2 regions of the Streptomyces sp. NPDC088261 genome follow, and region 2 is predicted to be linked to the other one. Evidence: riboswitches for the same ligand, from Rfam matches in the RefSeq annotation. Region 2 holds a riboswitch; the other holds the start of a gene.
What was found. A riboswitch is a leader RNA that binds a small molecule or an ion and turns the genes downstream of it on or off. The one in region 2 is predicted to bind glycine.
Positions count from the first base shown of each region.

Region 1: linked by a shared signal. The riboswitch ahead of gcvP (aminomethyl-transferring glycine dehydrogenase) and the one ahead of gcvT (glycine cleavage system aminomethyltransferase GcvT) in region 2 are both predicted to bind glycine.

Region 1 covers NZ_JBIURL010000006.1:9,207-16,296, reverse strand. The annotation lists gene ACIODU_RS13995 (glutamate--cysteine ligase) at 1-420, opposite strand, end outside; gene ACIODU_RS13990 (hypothetical protein) at 930-1,538, shown strand; gene ACIODU_RS13985 (DUF5999 family protein) at 1,843-2,046, shown strand; gene gcvP (aminomethyl-transferring glycine dehydrogenase) at 2,167-5,052, opposite strand; glycine riboswitch at 5,227-5,324, opposite strand; partial or broken gene ACIODU_RS13975 (PRC-barrel domain-containing protein) at 5,454-5,849, shown strand; gene ACIODU_RS13970 (DNA polymerase IV) at 5,747-7,090, opposite strand, start outside.
Region 2 covers NZ_JBIURL010000003.1:326,587-333,676, forward strand. The annotation lists gene glyA (serine hydroxymethyltransferase) at 1-752, opposite strand, end outside; gene gcvH (glycine cleavage system protein GcvH) at 770-1,147, opposite strand; gene gcvT (glycine cleavage system aminomethyltransferase GcvT) at 1,335-2,471, opposite strand; glycine riboswitch at 2,642-2,740, opposite strand; gene ACIODU_RS08675 (AAA family ATPase) at 2,935-3,672, shown strand; gene ACIODU_RS08680 (enhanced serine sensitivity protein SseB) at 3,839-4,573, shown strand; gene ACIODU_RS08685 (enhanced serine sensitivity protein SseB C-terminal domain-containing protein) at 4,730-5,515, shown strand; gene ACIODU_RS08690 (ABC transporter permease) at 6,021-7,022, shown strand.

The DNA.
Region 1 (7,090 bases), on a different contig from region 2:
CGAGACCGTGTCGTCCTGGGTGAGGGTCGGCAGAATACCGATCATCACAATGCCCGCGTCGACCTCGTCCGCTTTGCGGTGGGCATATCCGAGGCCGGCCCGCAGTTCTTCGGCCAACTGGTCGAGAACACGTCCCTCCAGCCGGTGGGGAGCTATATTCACTTCCAGGTTGAACATACCGAGTTCGGTCTGGAAATCACCGCTCGCGATGCGTTCGAGCACCTCGCCATTCATCATCCGCGGCATCCCGTCCGATCCCGCGAGATTGAGCTCGATCTCCAGTCCCATCAGATTTTTGGGCCGGTCGAACCTCTTCTCCGCCAGGAGCCGCCCCAGTACCGCCAGGCACTGCTGCAACTTTCTGCGGTATTTCTGCCGATCGGACAGAGCGAACCCGTCCGCCTCGACCTTCTCCCCCATCGAAGCGTCCCTCCTCCAGTGGGCAGCCCCGGGCTCCGGCCGCTCGCGTCACGGTCGATAATGCCCAGACTCTGTGATCCGTAACGCCCCCTCACCCTCCGGGCAACGGGTAGAGTGAAGAGTGGAGGCACGCGGCACATTCCATTGGCATGAGTGGCGCACGGGCTGAGCGGGATTGTCGACGGGATGTCATCTTCCCCGCGACTTCACCGCGACCGGTTTCGGCCGTCCACAGTCGGCCAATCCTCCCAGGCCAGCCACCCGCGTTCCGCGTTTATCCAAGAAAACGCACCCGGAAGACGGACCTGATTGTGCCTTGCCCGCAATATTGGCGACAGCTAGAAGAAACATGGTGTGAACACGTGTCGTATAACATCCGTGTACGAGGCAGAGAGGCGCCGCCCGGCTCACGGCCCCAGGCCACCCTCTGACCACGCACGCTGACACCGACGTCCGCACCCGCACGACCTCACGCACCACCCTGTCTCCTGAGTGAGAGGCAACCCACCATGCCGCTGCATGTCCCCCCGGCCCCCGCACCCGCCCTTCGCAGCGTTCTCGCGGCACTCGGTTCCCCCACCGCCGTTCGCGAGGCCCGCACACCCGCCCTGCGGTCCGTCCAGGGACCGCTGAGCCCCGAGTTCCCCCTTCCGCTCCATGTGCTGGACCAGGTCGCTCCGAAAGGCCGTGCGGTGCCCCCGGCGGGTCGTGCGCCCCGGACGAGACTGGTCGGCTGGCGCTTCCTGATCCGCAACGGCGACCGCGCCGTGGCCGCCGCCGACACCATGCTGACCGCCGACGGCTGGGCGTTCTCGCGCTTCTTCGAGGGCCCCTACCTCGCCTCCACGGAACGTGCGCTGCGCCAGGCCGAGACGCTGGGGACGGCGTACCAGCCCCGGCTCCTCTCGGTGCCCGAGCTCTACATGATCACCCTGTGGCTGCACAGCGACACGGAGGCGGACGCGTCCGAGGGTTCTCCCTCGCCCGCCGACATCCTGGTGCCGCTCGCGCCCGCCCCGCCGGGCATCGCCCCGCACCGTCCGCACCGCGTCGCCGAGTTGCTGCCGATGATCGGGCTGAGACTGGCTCCGGCCCCGCTGCTCCGTACCCCCGCCTGACCTGCGTACCACTCCTGCGAAGCCCCGCGATCCGGCCGGTCGCGGGGCTTCGTGCGTGCCGGTCCGGACCTGCTCCCCCGCCGATCACCGGCGTCCGCACCCGAACCGGCCCGCCCGGCGGACAAGTTGAACCGAACCGTCCGGCCGGGTGACGCGTCCCTGCACAGAAGGAAGTGCTGCCGTGAAATACCTGCGGATCGCCGTCCGTGGGGCAACACTGGGACCGGACCAACAGATACGGGGGGCGGCCATGACCACATCGAGCCGCAGGACACTCACCACGACGCAGCGAAAGAACCCAGCCATGTGCCAGCACCAGCCCGTGTGCCCGACCGCCGACTCCGCCGACCGGGACGCCGCCCGCCTGACGGCCCACCATCCGGAACAGGGCTGGAGCCTGCTGTGCAACGGCGTTCTGGTCTTCGAGGACACCGGTGAACTGCTGCCGGACGGCAAGATCATCGCGCCGCACCGCCCGCGCGACGAGGCGGCGGTGACGGCGGCCTAACCGGCCGCCGGGCAGCGGCTCGCCCGGCACCGCGCGCCACCGGTACGACAGGGGCCGGCCCGGAGGCGTTCCTCCGCACCGGCCCCGGGGCAGGCCCCGTCGTCCCCGACGGTCGCGCTGTCAGTGGTCGTACGCGTCCAGCGGCGGGCAGGAGCAGACCAGGTTGCGGTCGCCGTACGCGTCGTCGATACGGCGGACCGGCGGCCAGTACTTGTCCGCGGCCGAGACACCGGCCGGGAAGACCGCCTCGGCGCGGGTGTACGGGTGGTCCCACTCCCCGCCGAGCGCCGACGCCGTGTGCGGCGCGTTCCGCAGCGGGTTGTCGTCCGCGGGCCACTCGCCCGACGCGACCTTCTCGACCTCGGCGCGGATCGCGATCATCGCCTCGCAGAACCGGTCCAGTTCGCCCAGGTCCTCGCTCTCGGTCGGCTCGATCATCAGCGTGCCGGCCACGGGGAACGACATCGTCGGCGCGTGGAAGCCGTAGTCGATCAGCCGCTTGGCGATGTCGCTGACACTGACGCCCGTCGCCTTCGACAGCGGGCGCAGGTCCACGATGCACTCGTGGGCGACCAGGCCGTTGGGGCCGGTGTAGAGCACCGGGTAGTGCGGCTCCAGGCGCTTGGCGATGTAGTTGGCCGCGAGCACCGCGACCTGCGTCGCGCGCTTGAGGCCCTCGCCGCCCATCAGCCGTACGTACGCCCAGGAGATCGGCAGTATGCCCGCCGAGCCCCAGGGAGCCGCGGAGACCGGACCCACACCCGTCGCGGGTCCGGCGGCCGGCTGGAGGGGGTGGTTGGGCAGGTACGGGGCGAGGTGGGACCGTACGCCGACGGGACCGACGCCGGGGCCGCCGCCGCCGTGCGGGATGCAGAACGTCTTGTGCAGGTTCAGGTGGGAGACGTCCGAGCCGAACTTGCCCGGCTTGGCCAGCCCCACCAGCGCGTTGAGGTTGGCGCCGTCCACGTAGACCTGGCCGCCCGCGTCGTGCACGGCGGCGCAGATGTCGCTGATGTGCTCCTCGAACACCCCGTGGGTGGAGGGGTAGGTGACCATCAGGACGGCCAGCTCGGCGCCGTGCCGCTCGATCTTGGCGTGCAGGTCCTCGACGTCGACGTCACCGTCCTCGCGGGTCTTGACGACGACGACCTTCATGCCGGCCATGACCGCACTCGCGGCGTTCGTGCCGTGCGCGGAGGACGGGATCAGGCAGACGGTGCGCTGCGTGTCGCCGTTGGCGCGGTGGTACGCCCGTACGGCGAGCAGCCCGGCCAGCTCGCCCTGGGAACCGGCGTTGGGCTGGAGGGACACCGCGTCGTACCCGGTGACCTCGGCGAGCCGTTCCTCCAGCTCCCTGATGAGCGTCAGGTAGCCCTCGGCCTGCTCGGCCGGGGCGAAGGGGTGCAGGGCGGCGAACTCCGGCCAGGTGACCGATTCCATCTCCGTGGTGGCGTTCAGCTTCATGGTGCAGGAGCCGAGCGGGATCATGCCGCGGTCCAGCGCGTAGTCGCGGTCGGAGAGCTTGCGCAGGTAGCGCAGCATCGCCGTCTCGGAGCGGTGCTGGTGGAAGACGGGATGGGTCAGGATGTCGTCGCTCCGCAGCAGCGTCGCGGGCAGCGCGTCGCCGGCGGTCGCGTCCAGCGCCTCGATGTCGGCGTCGACGCCGAACGCCGCCCACACGGCGGTCAGCTGGGCGCGCCCGGTGGTCTCGTCACAGGCGACGGAGACGTGGTCGGCGTCGGCCTGGTACAGGTTGACGCCGTGCTCACGGGCGGCGGCGGTGACCTCGGCGGCCCGGCCGGGGACGCGGACGGTCACCGTGTCGAAGTACGCGCCGTGCACGACCTCCGCGCCGCCGGCCCGCAGCCCCTCGGCGAGCAGCGTCGCGTAGCGGTGGGTGCGCCGGGCGATGCCCCGCAGACCGTCGGGCCCGTGGTAGACCGCGTACATGCCCGCCATGACGGCGAGCAGGACCTGCGCGGTGCAGATGTTGCTGGTGGCCTTCTCGCGGCGGATGTGCTGCTCGCGGGTCTGGAGGGCCAGCCGGTACGCCTTGTCGCCGTCGGCGTCCACGGACACCCCGACGAGCCGGCCCGGCAGGGTGCGCGCGAACGTGTCCCGTACGGCCATGAATCCGGCGTGCGGTCCGCCGAAGCCCATCGGGACGCCGAAGCGCTGGGTGGTGCCGACGGCGATGTCCGCGCCCAGTTCGCCGGGCGAGGTGAGGAGCGTCAGCGCGAGCAGGTCGGCGGCGACGGTGACGAGGGCGCCCAGCTCGTGCGCCCGCTCGACGACCGGCCTGATGTCCCGTACGGCCCCGGAGGCGCCGGGGTACTGGAGCAGCACGCCGAAGACACCGCGCTCGGCGACGTCGGCCGGGATGCCGTCGGTGAGGTCCGCGACGACGACCTCGACGCCGGTCGGTTCGGCGCGGGTCCTGATCACGGCGATCGTCTGGGGCAGGGTGTCGGCGTCGATCAGGAAAACACCGTCCTTGACCTTGCCTGCGCGGCGGGAGAGGGCCATCGCCTCGGCGGCGGCCGTGCCCTCGTCCAGCAGGGAGGCGCCGGAGGTCGGCAGCCCCGTCAGGTCGGCGACCATCGTCTGGAAGTTCAGGAGGGCTTCGAGGCGGCCCTGGGAGATCTCCGGCTGGTACGGCGTGTACGCGGTGTACCAGGCCGGGTTCTCCATGACGTTGCGCAGGATCACCGGCGGGGTGAACGTGCCGTAGTAGCCGAGACCGATCATCGGGGCGAGAACCGTGTTGCGGTCGGCGAGGGAGCGCAGCTCCGCCAGCACCTCGGCCTCGGTACGGGCCCCGGGCAGCCGCAGCGCCTCCGCGCTCTTGATCACGTCGGGCACCGCGGCGGCGGTCAGCTCGTCCAGCGAGCCGTAGCCGACCTGCGCGAGCATCTTCGCCTGGGCCGCCACGTCGGGCCCGATGTGGCGCTGCTCGAAGGGAACGCCACTCTCCAGCCGGGAGAGCGGAATGCGGTGGTCGGTCATGTGGGAGGCCTCCTGGTCGTCACGACCTGCGAGGGGCACCAAGGCGCGGGTGCCCGGACGGCCTCCCCCTCTGTCATCTGACCTGAGAGCTTCACCGGGCGCCAGGGGGCCGCCCGGCTTTCACCGTCGGTGAGGACGGACGCCGTCGACGCCCGCCCTGCTTTCCAGAGTGACCTCGTCCGTGCGGTACGGGGGCCTGAGAGATTCCGGGGAGGATTTGCTCCTTCGGCGCCTCCGGCGATCTCTCCGGAGGACTCTCCCGCACAGGGTCAGCAGCCGTGTGCCAGCCTACCAGCGAGGCCCCGCGCAGGGCTTTTCGAGTGGCCGACAGGCCAAATCTGCACTTTTCTTATGAGTGGAGCGACGGGTCTTCCCCGCTTGTGCGACCAGTTGGAGGGACCGTGGAGAACGACATCGATCCGCGCAGCCTGATCGGCCGCAAGGCGTTCGACCGCGATGGCCACAAGATCGGCACGGTGGACGAGGTGTATCTGGACGACGCCACGGGGGTGCCCGAGTGGGCGGCCGTCCGCACCGGGATCTTCAGCCGGGACGCGTTCGTCCCCCTCGCGCCGAGCACGCTGGAGGAGGAGACGCTCCGGATTCCCTTCGAGCGTTCGCTGATCAAGGACGCGCCCGACTTCGGCGTCGGCAGGCACCTCTCGCCCGAGCAGGAGCTCCAGCTCTACCGGCACTACGGCCTGGCCCTGCCGGAACCGGGGCCGCCCGAGCGCCCCGCCTCGCTGTCCGACCGGGACGCCGAGCGTGACTTCGGGCGGGTCGCCGGCCAGGACGACGGATCCCGCTCCGGCGGCCCCGGCCCGTCCTGAGTCGCCTCCCCCTCCTGAGCCGCCTCACCGCCCCCGGCCGGTCCTCCGGTCAGGGGCAGCGGGTCCGACAGCTCCAGCTCGGGATCGTCCACCCAGAACGTCCGCACCCGCCCCGGCGCGGACCACGGCACCTCGAACCGTACGGTGACCCGGCGCAGCCCGCTGCCCTGCACCCAGCCCGCGCCGAACGCGGCGTGGCGCACGTCGTGCCCGGCCGGAAAGCGCCGGTCGGCGGGCAGGCCCGGATTCCCCGGCGCCTCCTGGGCGGCCGGTACGCCCCCGGTGGGCGCCGCGTGCCCGTCCGCCGCCCCGAGTGCCCGGGAGGCGTCGGCGCGCTCCTCCCCGGCCTTCTCAGCGCCCTTCCCGGAGCCCTGCCCGGGCGCCGGCGTGGACGCGGCGACGTGGGCCACCTCCGCCGCCCGGTCCGCAGCCGCCTTGTCCGCCGCCAGCCGGTCCGCCGCCGCCTGCGCGAACAGGTCCTCCTGCGTGTAGTCCGCGAGCCCGCTGACCCCCACCCCCAACAGCCGTACCCCGCCCGTGGTGTCCACCGACTCCAGCAGCCGCCCCGCCGCCTCCCGCACCACACCCGGGTCGTCCGTCGGCCCGCGCAGCGTCTCCGAGCGGGTCAGCGTGGAGAAGTCGTACCGCCGGACCTTGAGCACGACCGTCCGCCCCGAGTGCCCGGCCGCCCGCAGCCGCTGGACGCACCGGTCCGCCAGCCGGTCCACCTCCGCCCGCACCCGCATCCGGTCGTGCAGATCGACGTCGAAGGTGTCCTCCACGGAGACGGACTTGGTCTCCCGCTCGGCCACCACGGGCCGGTCGTCGTGCCCGCCCGCCATCCGGAACAGCGACGCCCCGTGCGACTTCCCCAGCAGCCGTACGAGCTCGTCCTCACCGGCCTCCGCCAGATCCGCCACGGTGGTCATCCCGGCCCGCCGCAGGTGCTCCCCCGTCGCCGGACCGACCCCGGGCAGAGTCCGTACGGTCATCGGCCCCAGGAGCGCCCGTTCGGTCCCCGGCTCGACGATGACCAAGCCGTCCGGCTTGGCCTGCTCCGAGGCGATCTTCGCCAGCATCTTGGACCCCGCGAGCCCCACCGACCCGGTGAGCCCCGTGGTCGCGCGGATCTCCCGCCGCAACCGCTCACCGGCCGCCCGCGCGGAGGCCGTGTCGTGGGCCGAGCCGCCCGCCTCCAGGTCCACGAA
Region 2 (7,090 bases):
TTCGCCAGCTCCTGGGTGGAGAGGATCACTCCGCCGCGCGGGCCGCCGAGGGTCTTGTGCGTGGTGGTGGTGACGACGTGGGCGTGCGGCACCGGGTTCGGGTGCAGGCCCGCGGCGACCAGGCCGGCGAAGTGCGCCATGTCGACCATCAGGTACGCGCCGACCTCGTCCGCGATGCGGCGGAAGGCCGCGAAGTCCAGCTGGCGGGGGTACGCGGACCAGCCGGCCACGATCAGCTTCGGCCGCGACTCCTTGGCGAGGCGCTCGACCTCGGCCATGTCGACCTGACCGGTCTCGGTGTCGACGTGGTACGCGACGACGTTGTAGAGCTTGCCCGAGAAGTTGATCTTCATGCCGTGGGTCAGGTGCCCGCCGTGGGCGAGGTTGAGACCCATGATCGTGTCGCCGGGGGAGAGCAGCGCGAACATCGCCGCCGCGTTCGCCTGCGCGCCGGAGTGCGGCTGCACGTTGGCGTGCTCGGCCCCGAACAGCTCCTTCACACGGTCGATCGCGATCTGCTCGATCACGTCGACGTGCTCGCAGCCGCCGTAGTAGCGGCGGCCGGGGTAGCCCTCGGCGTACTTGTTGGTCAGGACGGAGCCCTGGGCCTCCATGACCGCGACCGGAGCGAAGTTCTCCGAGGCGATCATTTCGAGCGTGGACTGCTGACGGTGGAGTTCGGCGTCGACGGCGGCGGCGACGTCCGGGTCGAGCTCGTGGAGCGGGGTGTTCAGAAGCGACTTCGAAGACATCACAGTCCCTGGGGTGTCTAGTTGCCGGAAAATTCCGTGTACTCGTCGGCGGTGAGCAGGTCGGCCGGCTCCTCCGCGACGCGCACCTTGAACAGCCAGCCACCCTCGAAGGGGGCCGAGTTCACCAGCGAGGGGTCGTCCACGACGTCCTGGTTGGTCTCGGTGACCTCGCCGCTCACCGGCGAGTACAGATCGCTGACCGACTTCGTCGACTCCAGCTCACCGCAGGTCTCACCGGCGGTGACCGCGGCACCGACGCCGGGGAGCTCGACGTACACGACGTCACCGAGGGCATTGGCCGCGAACTCGGTGATGCCGACGGTCGACACCCCGTCCTCGGCGGCCGTCAGCCACTCGTGCTCCTTGCTGTAACGCAGCTGCTGGGGGTTGCTCATGGGCTGAATTCTCCTGTACGAGGGGGAGTGGTCGGGACGGGCGTCTTGAGGATCGAGACGCGCGGGGAGGGATCGGGGCCAGGGCCGGACCGGACCGGTCGTCAGGGCCGGGCCGTGGCGTCGCGGGACTGTTGGGGCTGTCGGGACTGTCGGTACCGCAGGGACTGTGACGTCCGAGACGTCCGTATCACTTCCGGCGCTTGTAGAACGGGAGCGCCACGACCTCGTACGCCTCGTGGGACCCGCGGATGTCGACCCCGACCCCCGCCGTCCCCGGCTCGGCGTGCGAGGCGTCCACGTACGCGATGGCGATCGGCTTCCCCAGCGTGGGGGAGGGGGCGCCCGAGGTGACCTCGCCGACGGTCTCCCCACCCGCGACCACGGCGTACCCGGCGCGGGGGACGCGGCGGCCCTCGGCGACCAGGCCGACCAGCTTGCGCGGCGGGGCGGCGGCGGCGCGCTCGGCGGCGGCCTCCAGGGCCTTGCGCCCGACGAAGTCGCCTCCGTTGGAGGTCTTGTCGAACTTGACGACCCGGCCCAGGCCCGCGTCGAAGGGGGTGAGGGCCGTGGACAGCTCGTTGCCGTACAGCGGCATGCCCGCCTCCAGGCGGAGGGTGTCCCGGCAGGACAGCCCGCAGGGCACCAGGCCGACCGGGGCGCCGGCCTCGGTCAGGGCCCGCCAGAGCGTCTCCGCGTGCGCGGGCCCGACGAACAGTTCAAAGCCGTCCTCGCCGGTGTAGCCGGTACGGGCGATGAGCGCGGGCACGCCCGCGACCGTGCCGGGCAGGCCCGCGTAGTACTTCAGGCCGTCCAGGTCGGCGTCCGTGAGCGACCGCAGGATGCCGGGGGACTCCGGGCCCTGGACCGCGAGCAGCGCGTACGCGTCCCGGTCGTCCCGTACCTCCGCGTCGAAGCCCGCCGCGCGGGTGGTCAGCGCGTCCAGGACCGTCTGCGCGTTCGAGGCGTTGGCGACGATCATGTACTCGTCCTCGCCGAGGCGGTAGACGATCAGGTCGTCGAGGATCCCGCCGTCCTCCTGGCAGATCATCGTGTACCGGGCACGGCCGACGGCGACCGCGCCGATGTTGCCCACCAGCGCGTGGTCCAGCAGCTGGGCCGCCTGCGGGCCCGTGACGGTGATCTCGCCCATGTGCGACAGGTCGAACAGACCCGCCTTGGTGCGGACCGCGAGGTGTTCGTCGCGCTCGCTCCCGTACCGCAGGGGCATGTCCCAGCCCGCGAAGTCGGTCATGGTCGCGCCCAGCGCGCGGTGCACCGCGTCGAGGGCGGTGCGGCGGGGGGTGCTGCTCGGGGCAGAGTTCATGGTGGTGACTCCCAGGGCATGACGACGAGGACGGTCCTCCCCATCTGTCATCGGAACCTGAGAGGTTCACCACGACCGCACGGAACCACGGACGACTCTCCGTACGTGCTCACGGTCGTGACTTGCACCTTGGGTGGGACCGCGACGGGCGGCCCGCTTTTCAGATCTGCCTCATCCACGCGGTACGGGGCCTGAGAGATTCAAGGGGAGAACTTGCTCCTTCGGCGCCCGGCGCACACGGTGAGCCGGGACTCTCCCGCGCGGATTCAAACGGCCTGTATGCAGTTGGCGCCGTCATCATCGCACGCATCGCGGGCGCGTGGGGGAGAGAGTCCCCGAACATGGCGACTGCCCGCCACGCCCCGTGAAAGGCTTGCGCGGCATTACCAATTCTTTACACTTTATGGGCAAGGGTCTGGCAGGGGTCAAGGGCCAGGGTGTCCGACCTGACGGGGGGACGGCGATGACGTCGCAGGGATCCGGTGCGTATGTGACGGCGACAGGGGTGGCGGCGACGGGCGTGGCGACGGGCGTGGCGCCGGGGGTGGCGGGCGCAGCGGCGTCCGGAATGCCCGTCCAGTCCGGTGTGACGGCCGCCCGGGACGTGCCCGCGCGCTCCGCGCCGGTGGTCCGCGACCTGCGCGGCCGCGACGGCAGGGTGCCGGGCACCCTCTACTTCGCGGCGGGGGACGTCGTGGTCGTCTCGGGACTGCCGGGCAGCGGCAAGTCCACGTTGATACGGAGGGCGGCCGCCGGCGGCGTCGACTCGCAGGACACCAGGGACCGCTGGGCGCGCCGGCTGCCCCGCCCCGTGCCGTACGCCGTCTACCGCCCGCTGGTCCGCGTCGCCCACTACGCCGCGCTGTGGCGCGCGCTGCGCTCCGGCGAGAGCGTGGTCGTGCACGACTGCGGTACGCAGACCTGGGTACGGCGCTGGCTCGCCCGCGACGCCCGGGTGCGGGGCCGCCGCCTCCACCTGGTCCTGCTGGACGTCACGCCCGGGGTGGCCCGCGCGGGCCAGCGCGAGCGCGGCCGGGGCGTCTCGGGGTACGCGTTCGCCCGCCACCGGCGCGCGGTCCGCCGCCTCGTCAAGGACGCCGAGTCGGGCCGCCTCCCGGCGGGCTGCGCCTCGGCGACCCTGCTGGACAGGCCGGCGGCCACCACCCTGTCCGCCATCACGTTCACGGGCGGGACGCCCTGAGGCGCTCCGGGCGGCCCGCCCCGGCGCGTGCTCCGGGCGGCCCGCCCCGGCGCGTGCTCCGGGCGGCCCGCCCTGACGCGCTCCGGGCGGTACGCCCGGGATGCGCCGTGACGACAGGCCTTAGGGTGCTGCGGCAGGCAAGCAGGTGAGTGGAGGGGTGGAGCGCGTGGACACAGCATGGCCCGGCAACGAGCTCGAAGAGGTGCTCGCGGCCTCGCTCGGGAACGACGCCGCGGGCGGACGGCTCGTGGAGGTGCTCGGGCGCAGCCAGGTCTGGGTGCCGCTGCCCCAGGGCGGCGGCCCCGACAGCCAGAGCCTCGATCTCCCCACGATGGAGATCGAAGGCGCCCCGTACGTCCCGGTGTTCAGCTCCGAGCAGCAGTTCATGGGATGCGTCGGCGCCCACATGCCCTTCACCGTGGCCCCCGCGCGCGAGTTCGCGCGCGGGCTGCCCCCGCAGCTCGGGATCGTCGTGAACCCCGGCGGCGCGGTCGGCATGCCGCTGCCGCCGCTCGCCGTCGCCGAGCTGTGCCGGGTGGGCCGCACCCCGCTCGACGGCCCCGCCACCGGCGGCCGCGTCCGGCTCTTCCAGCCGGACTGGCAGGAGGACCCGGTCGACTTCCTCGCCGCCGCCTCCGCCGAGTTCGAGGCGTCCGGGGTCGTGGTCACCGCCCGCCGCGCCCTCGCCAGCGTCGAGGGCGAGCCGCCCGTGCTCTTCGTGGGTGTCCAGCTCGCCTCCTGGGAGGCCGCGGACCGCAACGTGCCGATGGACGCGCTCGGCCGTGCGCTGGGCCGGGTCCAGGTGCCCTGGCCGGTCAACCTCGTCCTCCTGGACATGACACAGGACCCGGTCGGCGCGTGGATGCTGGCGCGCGTGCGTCCGTTCTACCAGCGCGGATAGAAGAGAGCCTGGCGTGCGACCGGGGGCGCCCGGGGACGCGCGGCCACGCGGTCGGGGCACTGTCGGCGGCGGCGCCTAAGCTGGTTTCATGACGGGCCGCGCCGCGTTGCGGGGGGAGACGGTCGAATGGTGGATCGAAGAGGGGCGGGACCCAGGGTGAGCGCGTCAGGTACCGCGGCGGCCGGCCGGGCCGAGCGGCTGCTCCGCCAGGTGACGCCAGGACGCTACGACGCGTACGAAGCGCTGCTCCAGGCCCTGGCCGAGGACCGGGTCTGGATGCTCCTCTGGCAGGGCCGCGCGGGCTCGCCCGACGCCCAGTACGGCAACATGCAGGTGGAGGGCCTCGGTTACGCGCCCTGTGTGACCTCCGCCCAGGAGCTGGCGGCGAGCGGCTGGACCCGTACGCACGAAGTGGTCACGGGCCGCGACATCGCCCGTGTCCTGTATCCGGACCGCTGGGGGATCTGGCTCAATCCGCACACCCCCGGCGGCGGCGTCGGCATCCCCTGGCTCGACCTGCGCCGGATCGCCACCGGCCTCGACCGGATGCCCGCGGGACCGCTGCGGCTGTCCAAGCCGGCCGTCGAGATCCCGCAGTTCTACGCCCAGCTCACCCAGAACGCGCACCGCACCCCCGCGGTCCGGGCGCTGCGCCGCGCCTGGGTGCAGCCGGCGCTCGGGGCCCCGTACCTGGCCATCGGCCTGGACCTGTACGACACGAGCCCGGCCTCCGTGGACTCCGTCCGGACCATGATGCGGCAGTCGGTCGGCGCGGTCCCGGAGGGGCTGCCCGTCTCGACGGTGGCGATGTCCGACGAGTACGACCCGGTCACGATGTGGCTGCGGGCCAACACCCGGCCCTTCTACGACCGCGAGGCGCACGCGTCCCCGGCCCCGGCGACGGGGTACGGATATCCGCCACCCGCGTCGCGCGCCTACTGACCGTCCGGCGCCCGCCGAACGTCCGGCGCTCACGCAGCGTCGCGCGCTCACTGAGACGGAGCGTTCCGCACGGAGCGTGCACACTACATCCACCTGAGTCCGGCAAAGCGGATATAGCGGGCACCGGGTCGACTCGGACGCGCGTAGAGCCGCCCGGGTCGTGAGCTTGGGAGCGGAATGTCCGCTCTTCGCCGGAAGGTGGGGTATTGGCGCGCTTGATGGCCATATCGCCGTCAATGACAGTCGTCCGCCCATGGTTACCCGCAGTCCGGATAACGGAACACCTCTAACAGCATCACGGTTAGGCATCCATTCCCCTGGGGGGCTGGCGGGTGATCACAGCGGCAATGAAGACTCCCCGCATGCATGGCCTTTCGGGCCTGTGTGCGAGTAGCTCGGCCCGCGTGACGGAGTCAGACCACTGCTCGCGCTGCTTAAGGGAACGGGCCGCTACAGCGGCAAGTGCGGGCCGGTCACCGCCGGTTGAGAGAGGGTTTCTGCCACGATGACGGCACCATTGCACGAGCCGACCACCGAAACGGCCCCGAGCGCGACCGAAGAAGTCGCCGCCGTTGCGGGGAAGTCGGTCCAGGGGCGTTCCCTCAGCCGGATCGCCTGGGGGCGCCTGAAGCGGGACAAACTGGCTCTCGCCGGCGGCACCGTCGTGCTTCTGCTGATCCTGGTCGCGATCCTCGCGCCCCTGATCACCCACCTCGCGGGCCAGTCGCCGGACGACTACCACGAAGACCTGATCGACCCTCTCTTCTCGACCCCGACGGGATCCTTCGGCGGCATCAGCGGCGACCACTGGTTCGGCGTCGAGCCGGTCAACGGCCGCGACATCTTCGCCCGGATCGTCTACGGCGCCCAGGTCTCGCTGCTGGTCGGCTTCCTCTCCGCCCTCGTCGCGGTGGTCTTCGGCACGATCCTCGGCGTCCTCGCCGGCTACTTCGGCGGCTGGCTGGACTCGCTCATCAGCCGCGTGATGGACATGCTGCTCTCGTTCCCGCAGCTGCTCTTCATCATCGCGCTCGTCTCCGTCATGCCGAACGACATGCTCGGCCTGAGCGGCAGCGGTGTGCGGCTCCTCGTGATGATCCTGGTGATCGGCTTCTTCGGCTGGCCGTACGTCGGCCGTGTCGTCCGCGGCCAGACGCTCTCCCTGCGCGAGCGGGAGTACGTCGAGGCGGCCCGCAGCCTCGGCGCCGGGCAGACGTACATCCTGTTCAAGGAGCTGCTGCCCAACATCATCGCGCCGATCATCGTCTACACCACGATGATGATCCCCACGAACATCCTCACCGAGGCGGCCCTGAGCTTCCTGGGTGTAGGGGTGAAGCCCCCCACCGCTTCATGGGGGCAGATGCTCTCCTCCGCGGTGAGCTATTACGACTCGGATCCGATGTACATGATCATCCCGGGTCTGGCCATCTTCATCACCGTGCTCTCCTTCAACCTCTTCGGCGACGGCGTGCGTGACGCGCTCGACCCGAAGGGTTCGCGCTGAACTGCGGTACATCAAAGCCCGCCCGTCCATTCCACACGGGCAGTTACTCACACGGAGGATCCGAGATC